2 regions of the Hahella chejuensis KCTC 2396 genome follow, and region 1 is predicted to be linked to the other one. Evidence: predicted binding sites of a transcription regulator. Region 1 holds the regulator's gene; the other holds the start of a gene.
What was found. Region 1 encodes PhoB, which activates phosphate uptake and scavenging genes when phosphate is short. Its sites were predicted from a motif close to TGTCATANNNNTGTCANA; they were not measured.
Positions count from the first base shown of each region.

Region 1 (6,573 bases):
CTTTGTAAGTTTCCCTCCAACGCCATATCTGCGATCATGTTCGGCTGCGCTGTGGACCCTGAACTGCGGGATGCGTTGACGCAACTGCTTCAGGTGGATATGCGCTACCGTCATTTACAGACATTTCAAATGAAAATGAGCGCGTCCCGGTTTCGCTTGAGTGCGGAGCCTTTAAACTGAGCTTAACGGCGTTTCTCACTAATTTTTTGTATGAGGCAGAAAGGAAAAGAGCGTGAAATTATTCGCTAAAGGTTTTAACGACCTGCTGGAAGGGTTTCGCCTGATTCAGCATCCCAAACTGCGGGTCTTTGTCATTATCCCTTTGATTATCAATATATTGGTGTTTGTCGGCTTTATCTGGGGCATGAGCGCGTACTTCTCCGGTTGGGTGGACGCCATGGTCAGTTGGCTACCGGATTGGTTGTCTTTCTTGCGCTGGCTGGTATGGCTGGTCTTCGCCATTCTGGTGGGCGTACTGGTGTTTTATACCTTTGTGTTTGTGGCCACCCTGGTCGGCGCTCCTTTTTACGGCTTGCTGGCGGAACAGACGCAGAAGCTGCTGACCGGCAAAGAGGTGGATGAAGACACGCCCTGGAAGCAGGTGATCATGAATATTCCCGCCAGTGTTTGGCGTGAGATCAAGAAGCTTCTTTATTATCTTCCTCGTGCGCTGGGGTTATTATTGCTCAGCTTCATCCCTGTGGTGAACTTGGTGTCGCCGTTACTTTGGGCGGTATTCTCCTCCTGGATCATGGCGCTTGAGTTTGTGGACTACCCTGCGGATAACAACAAGCGCAAGATTGATGACGTGATTCGTTTCATGCGCGAGCGTCGCAGTCGGACGCTGGGCTTCGGTTTAGGCGTTTGGGGCAGTACTTTGATTCCTATCGTGAATTTGGTGTCCATGCAGGCGGCGGTCGCCGGCGGCGTTAAATTCTGGCTGGAAGAGCACGGTCAGTTACCTAAAGCGAACCCCGCTTCTGGCGCTGGAGTAGCGGTGAGGTGATCCTGCTGTGGCGGCGTGATAGCTACGCCGCCGCTTAAGTACTGAATAAAGTGGGAATTTTGTCAGACAGTGCTAGCCTTATAGTTATGTGATTAACGGAAAGTGTAGCTCTGACATGGCTTTAAAGGTGTTGGTGGTTGATGACGCGAGTTTCGTCCGTGATATGGTCAAGCGGGCGATGCGAACCTATTTTCCTCAGGTGACGGTGGAAGAAGCCATCAACGGGAAAAAAGCGCAGATCCTGATGAACAAGACGCACTATGACCTCATCCTGTGCGACTGGGAAATGCCGGAAATGTCAGGACTTGAGCTGTTGCAGTGGGCGCGTGGACAAGACGCCTACAAGAAAACGCCTTTCGTCATGGTGACCAGCCGGGGGGATCGTGGCCATGTGGTGGAGGCGGTGCAAAGCGGCGTTTCCGATTATCTGGGAAAGCCCTTCAGTCCTGAAATGCTGGCGCAGAAGGTCAATAAGCAACTGGCCGCCAAGCTTAAACGCGCTGCAGGTGAAAAGTCCTCTTCGGCCCGTCCGGGTTCTGATTCCGCTTCCGTATTGATGCAGGCGTCTGACAGCGCCAAGCAGGCCTCGGCGCCGGCCGTGACGCCAGGACCGTTTGCTGACAGCGCGGCCCTGTTGACTGGCGGCCCCACATCCCCTAAAAAATCAGCGCCGGACCCAACGTCAGGCAAGAAAGCGCTGGCGCAGATTCGTTTTGCTGAATTCAACCTGCCCTGCGTGATAAAAGCCATTACCCTGACGGAAGTGAAGGTCATCGCCAAGCGGGGGCAGAAGTTCCCGATGATCCTTGATCCTGCGGTAGTGGATATAGAAGTCGACGATGGCGAGACCCTGGAGCGGATCAACGGCTACGTGCATATGCTGCAGGCGGTGGAGAAGCGAGTGGATACCGACTTTATCAGCATTGTTATTCGGTTTGTGGATGAAGACCCGGATAAGATGGCGTCGTTATCCAAGTTTATCGCCAAATTCTAGACTTATTTAATCCCTCACGTCCTCGGCTTCCGCCAACGCTTCCGCAGACGCCATGCGGGTGCGCGGGAAGTGGCAGGTAAAAGTGCTGCCTGCGCCGATGTGGCTGGTGATTTCCAGCTCTCCGTCATGATTGATCAGGACATGTTTGACGATTGCGAGGCCCAGGCCTGTGCCGCCAGTGTCTGCGGCCCTTGAAGGGTCGGCGCGGTAAAAACGTTCCGTCAGTCTGGGGATGTGCAGGGGGTCAATGCCGATGCCGCTGTCCCTCACGGCGAAATGCACGCCTTTCTTATCCTCGAACCAGCGCACCCGAATTTCGCCATTGGGAGGTGTGTATTTCACCGCGTTCATAACGATGTTGGAAAAGGCGCTGTGTAGTTGCGTTTCGTTGCCGGTAAGCCCGGCTGCGCTCTCCAGACTCAACTCTATGCGATGGCCTTTTTCCTGACTCAGGGCGCGGGCGTCGTCGCAGATGGCGCGTAGCATGCTGTCCACATCCACCAGCGTGGCTTTGAAGTTGGAGCCGTCATTTTCAATGCGGGACAGCAGCAGTAAATCGTTGACCAGCGCTTCCATACGCTGCGCCTGCTGTTGCATTTGATTCATGGCGCGATTCCAGCGCGGAGGTAATTCGTCGGCATTATCGATGAGGGTTTCCAGATAGCCTGATATGACCGTCAATGGCGTGCGCAACTCATGTGATACGTTAGAGACGAAGTCTCGTCGCATCTCTTCCAGACGGTACAGGCGCGTCACGTCCTGCACCAATAGCAAACGATCGTCTTCTCCGAACAGTGTGATATGAAACTGTAACTTCAGGTTGGGATTATTGGGGGCGTTGAGGATCAACGGTTCCTGGTATTTCTTGGAAGCGAAGTAGCGTTTAAAAATGGGGGTGCGGATCAGGTTATAGATGAGCTGGCCGCGGTCAGTCGGGTACTTGAAGCCCAGCAGTTTCTCCGCGGATTGGTTCCACCAGTCCATAGCGCCCTCGCTGTTGGTCATGACGACGGCGTCTTTAAGGGCGTTGGTGGATTCCTGGATGCGGTCGATCATGGCTTGCAGCCGATCGCGGGAGCGATAGTGCTGAACCTGGAGGCGATGTATGCCATCGAACAGGTCTCCCCAGAGTCCGCGACTTTCGGGAGGGTCTTCCATTTTCGCCTGATACAGCCAGCGATGCATGCGAAACGCCTGGGTGAGCGTCCATCCCAGGTAGGCGGTAAGGCCGAACACTAGCGCCCAGGCCACTGAACCGATAATAAGGCCGACAATGATACAGCCCAGCAAACTGTAAACCAGTAGCCGTACATAATGACGCCAGTGATTGCGCATGCGTTTTATGAATACTTCTTTTGGAATTATTTATTATTTAAGACGGATCGCGGCGCTTATGGCGCTCGAGTCGAAAAGCGATAGCCCGTCCCACGCACGGTTTGAACCAAGTGATGATGACTGGGCTCCAGCGCCTTACGTAAACGTCGAATATGCACGTCCACCGTGCGTTCCTCCACGTAGACGTTGCCGCCCCAAACCTGATCCAAAAGCTGCCCGCGAGTATACACCCGTTCCTGATGCGTCATAAAGAACTGCAGGAGCTTGTATTCCGTGGGGCCCATGTTGAGCGCATCGCCCTTGGCGGTGACGCGGTGGCACACAGGATCGAGGCGCAGTCCTTCGACTTCAATGGGGGTTTCCATGCCTTGTACGGCGGTGCGGCGCAGCACTGCTTTCAGGCGCGCGACCAGTTCTCTGGGGGAGAATGGTTTGGTGATGTAATCGTCTGCGCCTACTTCCAAACCCTGGACTTTGTTGTCCTCTTCGGTTTTGGCGGTGAGCATGATGAGAGGGATTTCGGAGGTGTTCTGGTCGCGCTTCAATCTGCGTGCGAATTCAATGCCGCTGACGCCGGGAAGCATCCAGTCCAGCAGTATGAGGTCCGGCTTCTGATCTATGATCAATGCGTGCGCTTCCCGCGCGTCCCCTGCCTCCAGGTAGTCATAGTCGGCCATTTCCAGAGCGACTGCGATCATTTCCCGGATGGCGGGCTCATCGTCCACAATGAGAACTTGTTTGCTAGCCATGCAAAACACCTTTTTGAATACTCGATTGCCGAATTATTACAACGGCGTTTTGTTACAAGTATATGACAGGCGCTTAATTAATGTGATGGAAATGAGCCCGGCCGCTTATAGCCGGGCAAAGCGAAGCGGGGTAAGCCTAGGGGCGGAATAAAAACTCCAGAACCAAACCAAGGAAAACGGCGGCTCCGACCCAGTGATTGTTGAGGAACGCCTTGAAACAGTGCTGGGAGCTGCGGTCGCGAATCAAGTGTTGTTGATACACAAACAGCACGGCGACGATGATTAGAGACACCTGATAATAAACGCCCAGTTCGTGTTGCGCGCCAACCATGAACAGCACGCCCAGGGTCAATACCTGCAGGCCCGCCACGGCTGCGCGATCCGCCTCGCCAAATAGAATAGCCGTGGACTTGACCCCGATTTTGAGGTCGTCTTCCCGGTCCGCCATCGCGTACATGGTGTCGTAAGCGACGGTCCACACCACGGTCGCGGTATACAAGAGCCATGCTTGCTGTGGCACTGCGTCGAGTTCTGCGGCGAAAGCCATGGGGATGCCCCAGGCGAAGGCCGCGCCCAGTACGACCTGGGGCAGGTAAGTGTGGCGTTTCATGAAAGGGTAAGTGGAGGCCAGCGCCAGCGCTCCGGCTGAGAGGTAAATCGTCAAGGCGTTGGTGAACAGCACCAGGATAAAAGAAACGCCAACTAGAATGCCGAATAAGGTAAGCGCCTCTTTTTCCGTCACCTGGTTCTGCGCAAACGGACGGCCTTTTGTACGCTCGACGTGCATGTCTATACGGCGATCAGCGTAGTCGTTGATGACGCAGCCGGCGGAGCGCATCAGTAGCACGCCGAAAACGAAGATGAACAGGTTTTTGAGTGAGGGGGCTCCTTCTGACGCCAGCCATAGCGCCCACAGCGTCGGCCAAAGCAGCAGGTAAGTTCCGATAGGGCGGTTCAGTCGCGTGAGGCCGATATAAACAGGCAATCTTGCTTTGAATTGCTCCGCTACGGATGGAAGTGGACGCCCTTGGGATTTCATAGCCAAACAGAATCCTGATTTAGTGTGTGGTTTGAAACTGCGTTCAAGCTCAGCCGCCCAGCAACCTGTTTTCCGCCTGTTCAACCTGATCCGCCGAACCATGCAGAATCAGTGTATCGCCGGGCTGCAGAACAAAGTCGCCGGCAGGGTCGAAGAACTCCTCATCTCCGCGCCGAATACTGTCGACATTGCAGGCCGCCAGCTTCATCTGCGCCAGAGTGCGATGACAGCTGTAAGCGCCGTCCGGCAGCGTTAGCGCATGCAGTTTTTCCAGCGGCGTACCGTCAGCGCTGACCAACTGGGAGTTAATGCCCGGGTAATAACCATGCAGCATTTTGTAGCGGTTACGGCGCACTTCCTCAATCTGACGATGGATCTTCCTGGCCGGCGCGCCCATAAGAGTAAGCACTTGAGTCACCAACATCAAGCTGGCCTCCAGCGTCTCCGGCACGATCTCCGTGGCGCCTGCTTCCTGCAGCAAGGGCATCTTGGAGTCATCCGCGGTGCGCACCAGAATAGGCACTTTAGAGCCGGTGGAGCGCACCTTACGGATCACCGCCAGGCTTTTGTCCACATCCGCGTAAGTAATGATAATCAGTCGTGCTCTCTCCAGGCCCAGGGCCTTGAGGATATCCAATCGCTCGGAATCGCCAAAGTGGACTGGTTCGCCCGCGGCGGCCGCTTCTTTTACTCGCACCGGGTCTTTATCCACGGCGGTCATGGGCATGGCGCTACGGCGCATGAAACGGGCGACGGTTTGGCCAACGCGACCAAAACCGCATACGATGGCGTGTCCTTCCAGCTCGGAACAGGCGTCAGTCAGCGCTTCCACACGGGTCTGGGCTATGCCCTGGTCTTTATTGGACGGGAATCTGGCGCTGAGATGGCGAGCCAGATTCATCAGCCAGGGCGTCAGGGTGATGCTGAGAATGACCGTGGTGATCACTACTGCGCCGGCTTGCTTGGATATGAGTTGGAACTTTTCTCCCAGCGCAAACAGGGCGAAGCCAAACTCGCCGCCCTGAGCCAGATAAAGTCCTGTTTTCAGCGCGACGGCTCTGTCTTTCTGATGGCGATAGGCGAGGGCGCCGATCAGCGTCGCCTTGGCCAGCAGGAGCAGGGCGGTGATAAGTAAGATCCACGGCCAGTTGGCGAGCACTTCCTGAAAGTCGACGATCATACCCACGCTGATAAAGAACAGGCCCAGCAGAAGGTCGCGGAACGGACGGATATCCGCCTCGATCTGATGTTTATAATGGGTCTCCGACAGCATCATGCCGGCGATGAAAGCGCCCAGCGCCATGGATAAGCCAAAGCTGTGGGTTAACGCCGCCGCAAGCAGGGACACCATCAGCACAGTCAGAACGAACAGCTCCTCCGAATGAGACTTGGCGACTTCCGTGAAAATAATCGGCAGCAGGTACTTGCCGATGGCCAGCATCAGGGCGAA
Region 1 is NC_007645.1:762,789-769,361, forward strand. It holds gene HCH_RS03470 (DUF2971 domain-containing protein) at 1-180, shown strand, start outside; gene cysZ (sulfate transporter CysZ) at 233-1,006, shown strand; gene HCH_RS03480 (response regulator) at 1,122-2,000, shown strand; gene phoR (phosphate regulon sensor histidine kinase PhoR) at 2,007-3,335, opposite strand; gene phoB (phosphate regulon transcriptional regulator PhoB) at 3,392-4,084, opposite strand; gene ubiA (4-hydroxybenzoate octaprenyltransferase) at 4,221-5,123, opposite strand; gene HCH_RS03500 (monovalent cation:proton antiporter family protein) at 5,173-6,573, opposite strand, start outside.

Region 2 (6,573 bases), 1.1 Mb from region 1:
AAGTGCTGGGACCACCGGAATTACGGGAAAAGATGGCGAGTATCGCGGAAGAAATGGCGCAGTTGTATGCGCAATCAAAGTAGAACGTAATTCAGAGTAACCGCTCCTCACCCTGACTTTAAAGGGAAGTGGACTCCATCGAGTAGGAGGGGGAGTTACCTCCCCCGTCCTCTCACACCACCGGGCATACGGTTCCGTACCACGGCGGTTCATGATTGGCGCTGAAGCCGGTTCATCGTATCCAGCAAGCTTACCAGAGACAGGCGGTCGAACATCCTCTTGGGAAGCGCCGCGTTCATATGGGACGCGCCACTATTCCACCAAGGTCCCCGACCATTGCTTGCGCTACTCCAAGCCCTCTGCTCGGACAGTCCTAGTCGCATTAGATTACGGGCTCGGGTGTAAGTCCGTTTCCACTGTCGCCAGAGCAACAGGCGCAACCGCCGTCGCACCCAGCCATCGAGTCCTTCCACTGGGCGCTTCGAGGTCGTCAGGCGATAGTAGTTCGCCCAGCCCCGGAGTGCCGGATTCAGTCGCGCAATGGTGGTCTGCAGCGGTCGCCCTCGTGATTGTCTGAGCAACTGACGCAGTTTGGCCTGGTAGCGCTTCAGGCTCTTCGGCGCGATCCTCAGCCGTACCTGCTTGCGCCAGCTCACGCTGTAACCCAGATAGCTCCGGCGCCATGGTCGATCCACAGCACTTTTCTCCGCGTTCACTTTCAGGCGAAGGTGCATTTTCAGGTAATGGGTAATGCTAGTCATGACCCGGTGACCGGCCCGCTCGCTTCGGACGTAGATATTGCAGTCGTCCGCGTAGCGGCAGAACCGGTGGCCCCGGCGCTCCAGCTCCCGGTCCAGTTCGGTCAGGAGCACATTAGAGAGCAGAGGTGACAGGGGGCCGCCTTGCGGCGCGCCTTCCCGCCTTGGGCTGACCAGCCCACCGTCCAGCATACCGGCTTGCAGGTATCGGCGGATCAGGGTGAGCATCCGTCGGTCGGCGATGCGGCGGGCCAGCAGGCCCATCAGCACATCGTGGTTGACCCGGTCAAAGAACTGCTCCAGATCCAGATCGACCACCCAGCGGTGACCGTCGTTGATGTGCCGTTGCATCGCCCTAACCGCCTGATGGGCGCTTCGCCCGGGGCGGAACCCGTAACTGTGGTCCGAGAAGATCGGCTCCAGCATCGGGCTCAGCACTTGGTGCAGGGCTTGTTGGATCAGGCGATCCTGTACCGTTGGGATGCCCAGTATCCGTTCTCCGCCTTGCGGTTTGGGGATACTGACCCGGCGTACTGGTTGAGGATGGTAGTCTCCGGCCAACAGCCGCTCTCGCAGCGTTGGCCAATGCTGTTGCAGGTGGCCTTTCAGGGCCGCCACCGGCATCTGATCGACACCGGCGGCGCCCTTGTTGGACATCACCCGCTGATACGCATGCATCAGGTTCGGGCGCTCAAGCACCTGTTCCATCAGCGTATTCGGCTCCGCGTTCGTCCACGAGTGAGCCCCCGTGTCTGCCTCAACACGGGCTTCAGTCTCTGCCGGATACCGTCCGACGTCTCCCTGAATACCCTGACCCATCCGGATCGCTTCTGTCTTCATAAGCACATCACGAGAACTCACCGCCTACTGGCGGTCAACCATGTTCAGTCCTTCAGTACGCGGTAACGCACCTACTATGACCTCGGCTGAGTTCTGGCGCTCCATCCCCACCCCTCACGAGGTGAGTAGCACAACGGCAGAGAACCAGACTTCCCAGGGTAAGACGCGTGACCTTCACACTTATGCCCGCCGCATCTACGTCCACACCTTCCGTGCAAGTACGGGCTTTGACGGTATTTGCCGCCTTACCCAGTGTGGCCGCCTCGTATGCGATTCCTGTTCGTCAGGCCAGTGCTTTGCCTACGGCTTCCTTCAGATTCCACCTCACGATGGACACCCTTGCCGTTCGGCTAGTGGTTCCCCTTGCCGGGCCCACAGGGGACTTGCACCCCCAAGTCATCCGGCCAGCACCACCTGAACCGGAACAGCGCCCGTCAAGGCACTACGCGCCATGCCTGGCGCACAAAAAAAAAGCTGCTCCCCGATGGTCAGCAGCTTTCAATCAGAACCGATCAAGTCGATGCGGAATCAGGAATCTGGATTGGCTTTCCAATACTCAACAATCCGCTCGTTCGCACTAAAGCTATCGCCAAGCTTGTATTCGATCTTGGTTCCTTCAGTAAGACCATCAAACTTCAAACTGGGGTCCAGTTTCACCATTTTGACGTCTGAGTCTTTGTTAAAGGTGGACCAAGCCCTGACTAATCCCAAGCTATGAGAGCCTTTATCAAACTTGTATACATATCCGCTGTACACCATGCCGCCCTCATTCGGAGCCGCAAAGCTAAACGCGGAGATAACCAACAATGAGGCGAGTGCGCCCATCTTTACAACTTTATTTAACACAGCCTTCCCCTCCTGCTGACGAGTACGCTTTACATTCCCAAAATATATACCTTCCACACGGGCATCTCTAGGTGTTATTTGTAGCGAAAGTGACCACAAGATCCCAATTACCAATAAAATTACAAAATTACACCATTTCGTTGCAATCGGGCATAAGTCCGAGATCACATAGATGACTCGACTAGTTGGCGTTTTCGTAATGCGGGAAGCACCCATCATACCTTATCAAAACAACCAAAATCTCATCAAAAATAGGCTTTATTAGGGATACTCCCCTCCCTCTTCCACATGCACAATTTCCTGACGGTTTTAACCAGTTTTTCATATTGCTGTGAAAAATTAGGGCCGCGTTCATACCCCGTTTACTGAACAGGATGAAATGGGGACGCCTCATTGAACAATAATTAAAAAAGGACTCTTTAAAATCATGCATAAACTCTCTTTTCTGGCTGGCGGGTTGCTCGCCGCCTCACTCAGTCTGACCGCTAACGCTGAATATTGCCCTGACTATGACAGCGTGCTGCATGCTCCAGGTCTGCAGAAGCCGGCGCAGAAGTCGTTTCACCATTGGGGTAACCGTCTGCTTGCTTCTTTGAATAAGCCGTTCCATATGGTCCACGACCAGATCGTCAAAGCCGGCGACTCCGCCACCATGGTGGGGAAGTTCGACTACTCCGCCCTGTTCCACAAAGACCTGGAAGATGAAGACATACATGTCTACGTCTACGGAACCGGTATGTCCGGTTGGGAGTATCTGGGAGAACATCGCACCAATAGCGACGGCAAGATTTATGTCAACATCAACAAGCCGGAGGGCGACTACGTGGTGCGCATGGTGGTGGAAGGCGATCACACGGAAGCGTCTGGTTACCTGACCGTGGTGCAGCCCGGCCGTAAAACAGTCTTGTTTGATATCGACGGCACTCTCACCCTGAATGACTTCGAAGCCATTGGCGACTACCTGGGCACGGACACTGCGGAAATGCACAACTACGCGGCCGAAGTGGTGTGGGACTACGTGGAGAAGGGCTATCAGGTGGTGTATCTCACCGGCCGCCAGTACTGGATGGCGAAAACCACCCGCAACTGGTTCAACACCAAAGGCCTGTTCCAATGGCACCTGCGCACGGACAGCAACGCGGAAAACCCCGCCAGCCCACAGACTCAAGCGTATAAGACCGCCTATATTCGTCACCTGCTGAACGACGTGCAATTGGATATCGTACGCGCCTACGGCAACGCCGCCACCGATATCGCGGCCTACGCCGACGCCGGTTTGTCAAAGTCCGAGACTTACATCATCGGGCCGGAAGCCGGTAAGGAAGGGACACAGACGGTTGACGGCGATTACGCCTATCATTACTCCACTGTAGTGACGGAAACCCCCGCCGCAGGCTGCGAATGGCGATAGCCAGGACGCCATAAGCCGTGGTAGACAGGGAAGCCTTCGCTTCCCTGTTTTCATCTCACCCCAGCGGGAACGGAAACCTCTCTCCTGCAAACACTGAGAGAATCAGGACTTATCCAGTTCCCGTAAAAACGTTTCCATAAAAACGTCCACTACCGCCGGGTGCTTGCCGGTAATCAAATGGCCGTCCACGAAGGTGTCCACGGCCTGATTATTCTCCACCTGCAAAACTCCTCCTGCGTTGCGCACGTCGGCGGCGATATTGTGGGCGGCGGTGACTTTACGCCCCTGCAGCAACGACGGGTCCGCGGTGAACAGCCAGAGCGAGTGGCAAATGGCGCCGATTTTAATGCGATCGGTAGCGATGACTTGACGCAAAAACGCCAGCGCCGGGGCGCGGGAGACGCCATCGTCGCTTAACTCGGTTTCATAGCGCAGACGATCCATGGCGTAGCCGCCGATGAGAATGACGCCAGCGTATTGCGACAGATCCACCTGGGTGATATCGGTCTTCACCACCACTTGGCGTTGATGGTCATTGCCGTTGAAGGTCAGTTCAGGCTGGCCCCACAAATAGGACATGAACACCACTTCATAACCGTGGACGGGGAAATATTGCTGAAACGCCACCAACTCGGTTTCATCGAAATGCTCCTCCACCAACACGCCGATTTTGCCTTTGTACTCACCCGTCACCGGCGGCGTCTGCACCGTGATTTGCGGGATTTCTACAGAGGAAGCGGAAGAGAAAAGCGAGGCGAACAGCGTCAGCGCCGCCAGCAGTAAGGTCGTCGATCTTAAATACATGGGTTAATTCCTTTACATCCAATCTGGTTGCGGACGCCCCGCACATCAGGGCGTCCGAATAGGCAATCAGGCAGGGGTCAGTCTGACTTTGACGTTCATTTCCTGACGCTCGCGAGGCAGCGTCACCGTCAGGTTCGCCGGGTCGAAATCCTGATAAAGCTCGCCGTTCACCCACACTTTGTCGATCTTCACGCTGCCCTTGGGCAGGATGTCCGGCTCCACTCGCAACAAATTACCGGTAAAGCCGTTCGCCTGCGGCTTGAAGTAAAGATCCATAGGCTGCTTCAGAATCAGCAGCTTGTTGTACACCGCTGACAGATAGGCCAATTCAAAGGCGTGATACCCCGCCATGGAATGGCTGCCTTTGCTGCGCTCCATGCCTTCCACATAAGGTTGGCCGCCAGCCAGCACATTGAAATAGACGCCGCCGTCCGTGCGGTCCAGGAACCATGCGTTGTAGAAAGCGGAAGATTCCCGCGCCAACTGTAGATAATCAGGGTTGCCGGTCACGCCCGCCAGAATCTGATAAGCCAGAATGCCCTGCTCCTGTTGCCACCAGGCTTTGCGATCATGGAAAGCGAAACGATGCTGGCTTTGACCGTCGCCGAGCTTGCGCTCCACCACGTCGTACCATCCACCGCGCTGCAAATCCGCGCCGTACTTGGGCATGGCGTCGCCCAGGGTTTGCGCCAGCTCGGAATAGGACGCCTTCGGACGCAGGTTGTTCATGCGCATCAAATTCCAGGCGATTTTCAGGTCATGGCCTATCACTGCCCGGTCCTGCTGCCACTTGTAACCGGCATCCACAGACCAGTCCGCGAAGAAGCGTTCGTTGACGAAGGGACTCTCACCGTTACTCGGGAAGCGGGCGGCGATGGTGTCGAAGGTATCCTCAAGAAAATCCGCGTATTCCACCTTACCCGTGGCCAGCCACAGGTTGATCAGATACGCCGGCGCGTGATCGCCCACCGAGTTCCAGTTCTTCTTGCTGCGGTTATCGCCCAAAGACTCCGCATGAGGGCTGAACGTCACCGGATCGATATGGGAGAAGTAGCCGCCCTGGGCGCTCTTGTCGCGATAGCGGTTTTCAAATAAAGACAGGGTTTTCTCCACATCCTGCAGAATGGCGCTGTCGCCAGTAATGCGATAGGTCTGCACCAGTCCCGCCAGGTCATAGATCTGCTCGTAACAGGGGATGGCGTTGTAATCGTCGGAGAAACGCGAGCCCGCGAAGGCCTCAACGCCGTTTTTGCCATTGACGTCCAAGGCGTGCAGCCAATAGAACTGCTCGCCCTCGTTTACCTGAAAGTTGGCGCGCAGATAGGCCGAGCCCTTGCTCGCCGCCTCCCAGTAACGATCCTCTCCCGTCATCATATAGGCGGTGGCGAAGCCGTATATCAGGCGGGATAAAGTAGCGGCTTCCTGAATGCCGTCCCCCAGCTTATCCCCTTCCAGAGACAGGTTGGTGCGATAAAGTGTGTAATCGATCGGACCGTCGCCGAACTCCGCCTGTAGATAGAAGTCCGCCAACTCACTGATTTGACGGCTCCACCAGTCGCTTTGCTCAAAGACGTATTGGTTATCCTGACTTGTGGGAAAAACCAGATGGGTCGCCTCCAGCGCGTATTGGCCGTCATGGGGATAGAACACGCCATAGGCGTAAACATAGCGCCCCTGGGTCAGCATGACGTCCAACTTATCGGTGGCGTTCTTGAACTCTTCACCCAGATTACGCACGAATTCCGCATACGCGTTGTCGCCGATTTTGACGGACAGCTCGTGGCCATTGCGGGTTTTCATGGCGAAGGTCTTATGAGCGCGGTCATATCCGGTCACGTAACCGGCGACCAGATCGGAAAAGGTGAATCCAGTACGTTCCGCCATAAACGCAGACGGGGCTGCTGCCTTTGCAGC
Region 2 is NC_007645.1:6,844,375-6,850,947, forward strand. It holds gene HCH_RS30340 (helix-turn-helix transcriptional regulator) at 1-83, shown strand, start outside; gene ltrA (group II intron reverse transcriptase/maturase) at 210-1,598, opposite strand; gene HCH_RS30350 (hypothetical protein) at 2,127-2,444, opposite strand; gene HCH_RS30355 (lipin/Ned1/Smp2 family protein) at 2,872-3,855, shown strand; gene HCH_RS30360 (DJ-1/PfpI family protein) at 3,958-4,659, opposite strand; gene HCH_RS30365 (AGE family epimerase/isomerase) at 4,726-6,573, opposite strand, start outside.
Region 2: HCH_RS30355 (lipin/Ned1/Smp2 family protein) is a predicted target of PhoB. The motif match lies at 2,764-2,781, and genes of this name have one in related genera.